DNA from 2 places in the Cupriavidus sp. R6-3 genome. Region 1 is predicted to be linked to the other one. Evidence: predicted binding sites of a transcription regulator. Region 1 holds the regulator's gene; the other holds the start of a gene.
The links. Region 1 encodes FNR, which switches genes on or off when oxygen is low (the NO sensors DNR and NnrR bind a similar motif). Its sites were predicted from a motif close to TTGATNNNNATCAA; they were not measured.

Region 1 (4,195 bases):
CATCGCCAAGGGCCGGCATGGCGTGATGCCGTCGTTCGCCGCCGTCATCGACGAGAAGGCCGCGGGCGATGTCGCGCAATACGTGCGCTCGCTGTCGGGGCTCGCCTTCAACCCGATCCGCGCGGCTCGCGGCGAGCCGGTCTTCAAGACGACCTGCGTCGCCTGCCACGGCGGCACGGGCAAGGGCAACCAGGCGCTGGGCGCGCCCAACCTGACCGACAAGATCTGGCTGCACGGCAGCGCCGAGGCCAATATCGTCAAGGCGATCCTGCAGGGCCACGACAACCGGATGCCCGCGCACGAGGACATCCTGAGCCCCGAGCGCATCCGCATGCTGACCGCCTATGTGTGGGGCTTGTCCGCCGACACCGGCACGATGCCGGCCGCGGGGCGGTGATGGACATCGCTTGCGGCAACGGGTCAGCCATGCGGCCACTGCGAGGACAGCCATGAACGCCCCCGGCATCGATTCGACCGAGGCCTCGCTGTACGAGGTCCGGCGCAAGATCTATCCGCGCGCCGTCACCGGCGCGTTCGCCAGCTGGCGCGTCGCGATGGTGCTGGCCACGCAGCTGGTGTTCTACGGCACGCCGTGGCTGCAATGGAACGGCCGCCAGGCGGTGCTGTTCGATCTGGGCGCGCGCAAGTTCTATCTGTTCGGCCTGGTGCTGTGGCCGCAGGACGTGATCTACCTGGCCGTGCTGCTGGTGATCTCGGCGCTGTCGCTGTTCCTGTTCACCGCGATCGCCGGACGGCTGTTCTGCGGCTATGCCTGTCCGCAGACCGTCTATACCGAGATCTTCCTGTGGATCGAGCGCCAGGTCGAGGGCGACCGCATCGCGCGCATCCGGCTCGACGGCGAGCGCTGGACCGCGCGCAAGCTGCGCGTCAAGGCCACCAAGCATCTGCTGTGGATCGCGATCGCGCTGTGGACCGGCTTCACCTTCGTCGGCTACTTCTCGCCGATCGATGCGCTGGGCAGGGCGGTGCTGACTCTGTCGACCGGGCCGTGGGAGACGTTCTGGATCGGCTTCTACGCGTTCGCCACCTGGGGCAATGCCGGCTTCATGCGCGAGCAGGTCTGCAAGTACATGTGCCCCTATGCGCGGTTCCAGAGCGTGATGGTCGATAAGGACACCTATGTGGTGACCTATGACGCGCAGCGCGGCGAGCCGCGCGGCTCGCGCTCGCGCAAGGCCGACCCGCGCGCGCTGGGCATCGGCGACTGCGTGGACTGCAGCATCTGCGTGCAGGTCTGCCCGACCGGCATCGACATCCGCGACGGGCTCCAGTACGAGTGCATCGGCTGCGGCGCGTGCATCGATGCCTGCAATCAGGTCATGGACAAGATGCGCTATCCGCGCGGGCTGATCCGCTATACGTCCGAGAACGCGATGCGGCGCGCGTTGTCGGCGGCCAACGCGCGCCGCCGCGTGATCCGCCCGCGCATCGTGCTGTATGCGGTGCTGTGGCTGGCGCTGGTCGGCGGCTTCGTCTGGTCGGTGGCGGTGCGCACGCCGCTGAAGGTGGACATCATCCGCGACCGCCAGGCGCTGGCGCGCGAAGTGGAAGGGCGCTGGATCGAAAACGTCTACCGGCTGCAGCTGATCAACACCACCGAAGGCGAGATGGACATCGCCATCGCGGCGGAAAGTCCGGGATTGCCGGGACTGTCGGTCGAGTACGAGCGCGGCGCCGGCCATCTGGCACCAACCTCCAACCGGCTGCTGCCGCTGCGGCTGCGCGTGCCGCTGGAGCAGGCGGCGTCGGGCACCCATGTGGTCGACATCGTGGTCAGCGGCGCGCGGGCCGAAGCCGGCGCGGGCACGGGTACGGGCACGGACACCAGTGGCGTGCAGGTGCGGCAGTCCACCCGTTTCATCATTCCCGACCAACCTTGACGAGGCATCGACATGTCCCAATGCAAACCGTGGTGGAAGGAACCGTGGCCGTGGCTGCTGATCAGCGGCCCGGCGCTGGCGATGATGGGCTGCGCGGTGACGATCTGGGTCGCGATGCAGCACGCGGATCGGCCCATCGTCGACGGCGTGGTGCGTCAGGGGCTGGTGATCCGGCAGGCGGCGACGCCGGCGGGGGCGGTGACGCCGGCAGCTGCGATGGCGGCTGCAATGGCGCCTGCAACCGCGGCTGCAACGGCGGCCGCAACGGAGGCCGCATCGGAGGCTGCAACGGAGGCTGCAACGGCGGCCGCAACGGAGGCTGCAACGGAGGCCGCAACGACGGCCGCAGCGGCGGTCGCCACGCGGCACGCGCGCGACGCAGTGACTTCCCACGCGGTGGCGCGGCCATGAAGGCGCGCTGGCTGATGTGGGTGCTGTGGCCCGCCTTCGTCGGCGCGGCCGTGGCCTTCGTGCTGGTGTTCTCGCTGATCGATCCGCGCGAGCTGCGGGTCTTCGGACGGCCGCTCGAGCTGTCGCACGGCGCGGTCTATACGATCGGCTTCGCCGTCGCGTGGGCGGTGTGCGCGCTGTCCAGCGCGCTGACGCTCTGCATGCTGCCGGCGTCGATCCTGGCGCCGATGTCGTCGCCGATGTCGGCGGCCGACGAACTGGAGTAGGGCGATGGCGAAGCCGGCGATGCGAGCGAAGCGCGCAATGGGGGCAAAGCCGGCAACGGGGGCGAAGCCGGCAACGGGGGCGAAGCTGGCAACGGGGGCAAAGCTGGCAACGGAGGCAAAGCTGGCAATGGGGGCAAAGCGGGCAATGTGGGCGATGTGGGCAATGTGGCCAATGTGGGCGATGGCGGCCGCCAGCGCCATCGCCGCGCGGGCTTCAGCAGGCCGTCTTTCCCAGCAGCTGGCGGATGCCGTCCATGTCGACCAGCTTGACGTGGCGCTGGCGGATCTGGATCAGCCCGGCTTCGGCGAAGCGCGAGAACAGGCGGCTGACGGTCTCGAGCTTCAGGCCCAGATAGCTGCCGATTTCTTCGCGGCTCATGCGCAGCACGAACTCGGACGGCGAATAGCCGCGTGCCGACAGGCGCTCGGACAGGCTGATCAGAAAGCCCGCCAGCCGCTCCTCGGCGCGCATCGAGCCCAGCGTGATCAGCATCATCTGGTCCTGCGTGATCTCCCGGCTCATCAGCCGCATGAACTGGTGCTGCAGCGACGGCAACGAGGCCGACAGCGTCTGGATCTCGTTGTAGCGCACTACGCAGACCTCGGTGTCTTCGAGCGCGGTCGCGTCCGACGCATGCCGCATCTCGGTCAGCCCATCGAAGCCGACCACTTCGCCCGGCAGATGAAAGCCCGTGATCTGCGCGCGGCCGTCTTCCATCGTCACGTGGGTCTTCAGCGTGCCGAAGCGGATCGCATAGACCGCGTCGAGGGGATCGCCGAGGCGATAGAGCGATTCGCCCTTGCGCACGCGCACGCGTTCCTGCACCAGCGTGTCCATCTTTTCGACGTCCTGCGCCGACATGCCGATCGGCAGGCACAGCTGCCCCAGCGAGCAGGTGGAGCAGCGGGTCGATTGGTCGTTGAGGGGGATGGCGTTCAGCAATTGGAATCCGCGCGAAAGGAGGGAGTTGCCATCGGCATCGCGATGGGCGTCAAGCGTGCGGGCATTCTACCGTGCTGCTCCCCGTCGAGGGGAGCGTGAGATGGCAATCGGCGTACTGGCAAGCGTGTTTCTGCTGGCGCTGTTGGGCGGTGTCCACTGTGCGGCGATGTGCGGCGGCATCGCGCTGGTGCTCGAAGGCGATGACGCGCGGCGGGCCGCGCCGGTGTCGTTGTACCGCAGCCGCGCGGCGTGGGTCCGCGAACTGCTGGTGCTGCATGCCGGGCGCCTGAGTGCGTACGCAATGCTCGGCGCCTTGCTCGGCGCGGTGGGCGCGACCGCGTGGAAGACGCAGTATCTGCCCGTGCAGCGCGCGCTGTTCGCGGTCGGCAGCGCCAGCCTGCTGCTTGCCGGACTATGGACGCTGGGCGGCGCGCAACTGGTGGGGAAGGCGCCGGGTGTGAACGCCGTGGCGCGGCGTCTGGCGGCAGCCTGGGCGCGTTGGGGCGGAAGGACCATCGCGCGGCAGGACGCGGGGCCGGTTCCGCACGGCACCAGCCGGCGTCTGCTGCGCCGCTATGCCGCCGGACTTGCGTGGGGACTGGTTCCCTGCGGCATGGTCTACGCCGCGCTCGCGCTGGCCTTGCTGGCCGGCAGCGCGGCGTCGGGCGCGCTGG
Region 2 (3,561 bases), on a different contig from region 1:
TTCACCGCCGGCGGCCTGAACTTCGAACCACTGCCGACGCAACTGCGCAATCGCCCGGGGCAGGGCGTGGAGGCGCTGCTCGACGGCCGTCCGATACGCGTAGGGCGGCGCGACTTCGTCGAGGCGTTGGTGCCGCCGGCGCTGGTTCCGTCCGCGCTGGTTCCGTCCACGCTGGTTCCCCCCGCGCTGGTGCCGCCCGCGCCGGAGACGCCGGCGCTGGTTCCGTCAGGTCCCGCCGGCAACGAGGCGGCCCTCGATGCGCTGCGCCACCATCTGCACGACGGCGCCTCGCCGGTGTGGCTGGGCGACGAAGGCGGACTGCTCGCCGTCTTCGTGCTGTCGGACAGCGAGCGCGCGCAGGCGGCCGAACTGCTGGCGCGCCTGCGCGCGCTCGGACTGCGCTGCCATCTGGTTTCGGGCGACAGCCAGCCGACGGTGCGCTGGTGGGCCCGCCATTTCGGCATCGAAGCCGCGCAAGGGCGCATCAGTCCCGAGGGCAAGCGCGACTACGTGGCCGCCTTGCAGCGCGATGGCGCGGTGGTACTTGCGATCGGCGACGGCATCAACGACGGGCCGGTGCTGGCGCAGGCGCAGGTGTCGATCGCGCTCGCCAGCGGCGCGCCGCTCGCGCAGGTCGGCGCCGATGCGGTGCTGACCCACGACGGCATCGCCGACGTCGCCACCGCGCTGGCCATCGCGCGCCGCGCGCGTGCGGTGATCCGGCAGAACCTGGCCTGGGCCTTCGCCTACAACATGGTGGCCATTCCGCTGGCCGCCAGCGGCCATGTCAACGCCTGGATGGCCGGGATCGGCATGTCGCTGTCCTCGCTGCTGGTGGTCGCCAATGCCTGGCGCCTGCTGCGCGTGCCGAAGGTGCGCTAGCGATGGACACGCTGTTCCTGCTGGTGCCGATGAGCCTCGCGCTGGTCGCGCTGATCGCCGCGGCGCTGTGGTGGGCGCTGCGCGCCGGGCAATACGACGATCTCGAGCGGCCGGGGCAGGCGATCCTGCTCGACAACGACCGCCCCGATGCGAAGGCGGGCGCCGCGCGGCGGCCGGGCCGTTGCGATCTTCCCCACTGAGGTTCCCCGGGGCGCCATGCATCTGCACGGCGCTTGATCCGGATCAAGGGCGCGCCGCCCGACCCCCTCTACATTGCCTTTATCGCCTTCTTCTTTCCTGTTCCATATCCATCCTTGGGGGTCCGAATGGATGTCACCGCCGCCGGCCTGACCGGCACGGCCACGCCCGCGCGCGCCGCCGACACCTTCAACTACCACGTCGTGAGGCAATTCGCCGTCATGACCGTGGTCTGGGGGATCGTCGGCATGGCGGTCGGCGTGCTGCTCGCCGCGCAACTGATCTGGCCTGAACTCAATTTCGATACGCCGTGGCTGTCGTTCGGACGGCTGCGTCCGCTGCATACCAATGCGGTGATCTTCGCCTTCGGCGGCAGCGCGCTGTTCGCCACCTCGTACTACGTGGTGCAGCGGACCTGCCAGGCGCGGCTGTTTGCCGCGCCGCTGGCGGCCTTCACCTTCTGGGGCTGGCAGATCGTGATCGTCGCCGCGGCGATCACGCTGCCGCTGGGCATCACGACCTCGAAGGAATACGCCGAGCTGGAATGGCCGATCGATCTGCTGATCGCGGCGGTATGGGTGGCCTATGCGATCGTGTTCTTCGGCACCATCGCCCGCCGCAAGACCCGCCATATCTACGTGGCCAACTGGTTCTTCGGCGCCTACATCCTGACGATCGCGATCCTGCATATCGTCAACAACATCGAGCTGCCGGCGTCGCTGTGGAAGTCGTATTCCGCCTATGCGGGCGTGCAGGACGCGATGGTGCAGTGGTGGTACGGCCATAACGCGGTCGGCTTCTTCCTGACCACCAGCTTCCTCGGCATGATGTACTACTTCATTCCGAAGCAGGCCGAGCGCCCGATCTATTCGTACCGGCTGTCGATCGTCCATTTCTGGGCGCTGAACTTCACCTATATGTGGGCCGGCCCGCACCACCTGCAGTACACCGCGCTGCCGGACTGGGCGCAGTCGCTCGGCATGGTGTTCTCGCTGATCCTGCTGGCCCCGTCGTGGGGCGGCATGATCAACGGGATCATGACGATGTCGGGCGCCTGGCACAAGCTGCGCACCGATCCGATCCTGAAGTTCCTGGTGGTGGCGCTGTCCTTCTACGGCATGGCGACCTTCGAGGGGTCGATGATGTCGATCAAGACGGTCAACGCGCTGTCGCACTACACCGACTGGACCATCGGCCACGTGCATTCGGGCGCGCTGGGTTGGGTCGCGATGATCACGATCGGCTCGCTGTACTACCTGGTGCCGCGCCTGTTCGGCCAGCAGCGGATGTACAGCACGCGCCTGATCGAATGGCACTTCTGGATCGCGACCATCGGCGTGGTGCTCTATATCGCCTCGATGTGGATCGCCGGCGTGATGGAAGGGCTCATGTGGCGCGCCACGCAGCCCGACGGCACGCTGACCTACGCGTTCGTCGAAGCGGTCAAGGCCAAATATCCGTTCTACCTGATCCGTCTGCTGGGCGGCCTGTGCTTCCTCGCCGGCATGCTGGTGATGTCGTGGAACGTGGCGCGCACCATCGCGGGCCGCCGCGCCTTCGATCCCGTGATTCCGGCGGGGGCCACCGTCGGGACCGCCGTTGCGGCCTCCGCCGGCACCGCCGCCACCGCCGCCACCGCCGCCACCGCTCCCGCCGCCTGAACGCCATCCGGATTCCATCATGTCCCAACAACGACGCTTCTTTTCGCACGAGACGCTGGAGAAGAACATCGGCTGGCTGATCGTCTGCACCATCGTGGTGGTCAGCATCGCCGGCTTCGTGCAGATCCTGCCGCTGTTCTTCCAGCATTCGACCACGCAGCCCGATCCGGGCATCGTCCCTTACTCGCCGCTGCGGCTGATGGGGCGCGACATCTATATCCGCGAGGGCTGCGTCGGCTGCCATTCGCAGCAGGTGCGCACGCTGCAGGCCGAGGTCGAGCGCTACGGCCCTTACTCGACCGCCGGCGAATCGGTCTACGACCATCCCTTCCTGTGGGGCTCCAAGCGTACCGGCCCGGACCTGGCGCGCGTGGGCGGCCGCTACTCGGACGACTGGCAACGCATCCATCTGCGCAATCCGCGCGATGTCGTGCCCGAGTCGGTGATGCCTTCCTATCCGTGGCTGGCGAAGACCGTGCTGCCGACCGACGACATCCGCCAGCGCATGCGAACGCTGCGCACGCTCGGCGTGCCGTACAGCGACGCCGACATCGAGGCGGCGCCCGACGCGCTGAATGGCAGGACCGAAGAGGACGCGCTGGTGGCGTATCTGCAGGGCCTCGGCACCAATCGCCGCACCGTCGGCATCGAGGTCGCGGGCGTGGACCGCCGCGTAGACGGTAGTGCGGGCAGCAGCTCAGGCAGCAGTACAGACGGTAGCGCGGACGGCGGTGCAGACGGCAGCGCAGACCCCGCCACGGCAGGTGGCGCGCCGAGCGGGAGCCAATGACCATGGCGACCCTGACCGCGTTTTCCACGC

Region 2: the regulator FNR is predicted to act here: its motif matches at 1,116-1,129, upstream of ccoN (cytochrome-c oxidase, cbb3-type subunit I).

The regions. Positions count from the first base shown of each region.
Region 1 covers NZ_JCBAJO010000303.1:44-4,238, reverse strand. Annotated here, with positions in the region: partial or broken gene ccoP (cytochrome-c oxidase, cbb3-type subunit III) at 1-397, shown strand, start outside; gene ccoG (cytochrome c oxidase accessory protein CcoG) at 450-1,901, shown strand; partial or broken gene AC6EI8_RS24430 (FixH family protein) at 1,914-2,102, shown strand; gene AC6EI8_RS24425 (hypothetical protein) at 2,309-2,578, shown strand; gene fnr (fumarate/nitrate reduction transcriptional regulator Fnr) at 2,793-3,521, opposite strand; partial or broken gene AC6EI8_RS24415 (sulfite exporter TauE/SafE family protein) at 3,622-4,195, shown strand, end outside.
Region 2 covers NZ_JCBAJO010000336.1:285-3,845, reverse strand. Annotated here, with positions in the region: partial or broken gene AC6EI8_RS25070 (HAD-IC family P-type ATPase) at 1-882, shown strand, start outside; gene ccoS (cbb3-type cytochrome oxidase assembly protein CcoS) at 885-1,082, shown strand; gene ccoN (cytochrome-c oxidase, cbb3-type subunit I) at 1,209-2,741, shown strand; gene ccoO (cytochrome-c oxidase, cbb3-type subunit II) at 2,761-3,531, shown strand; gene AC6EI8_RS25050 (cbb3-type cytochrome oxidase subunit 3) at 3,534-3,561, shown strand, end outside.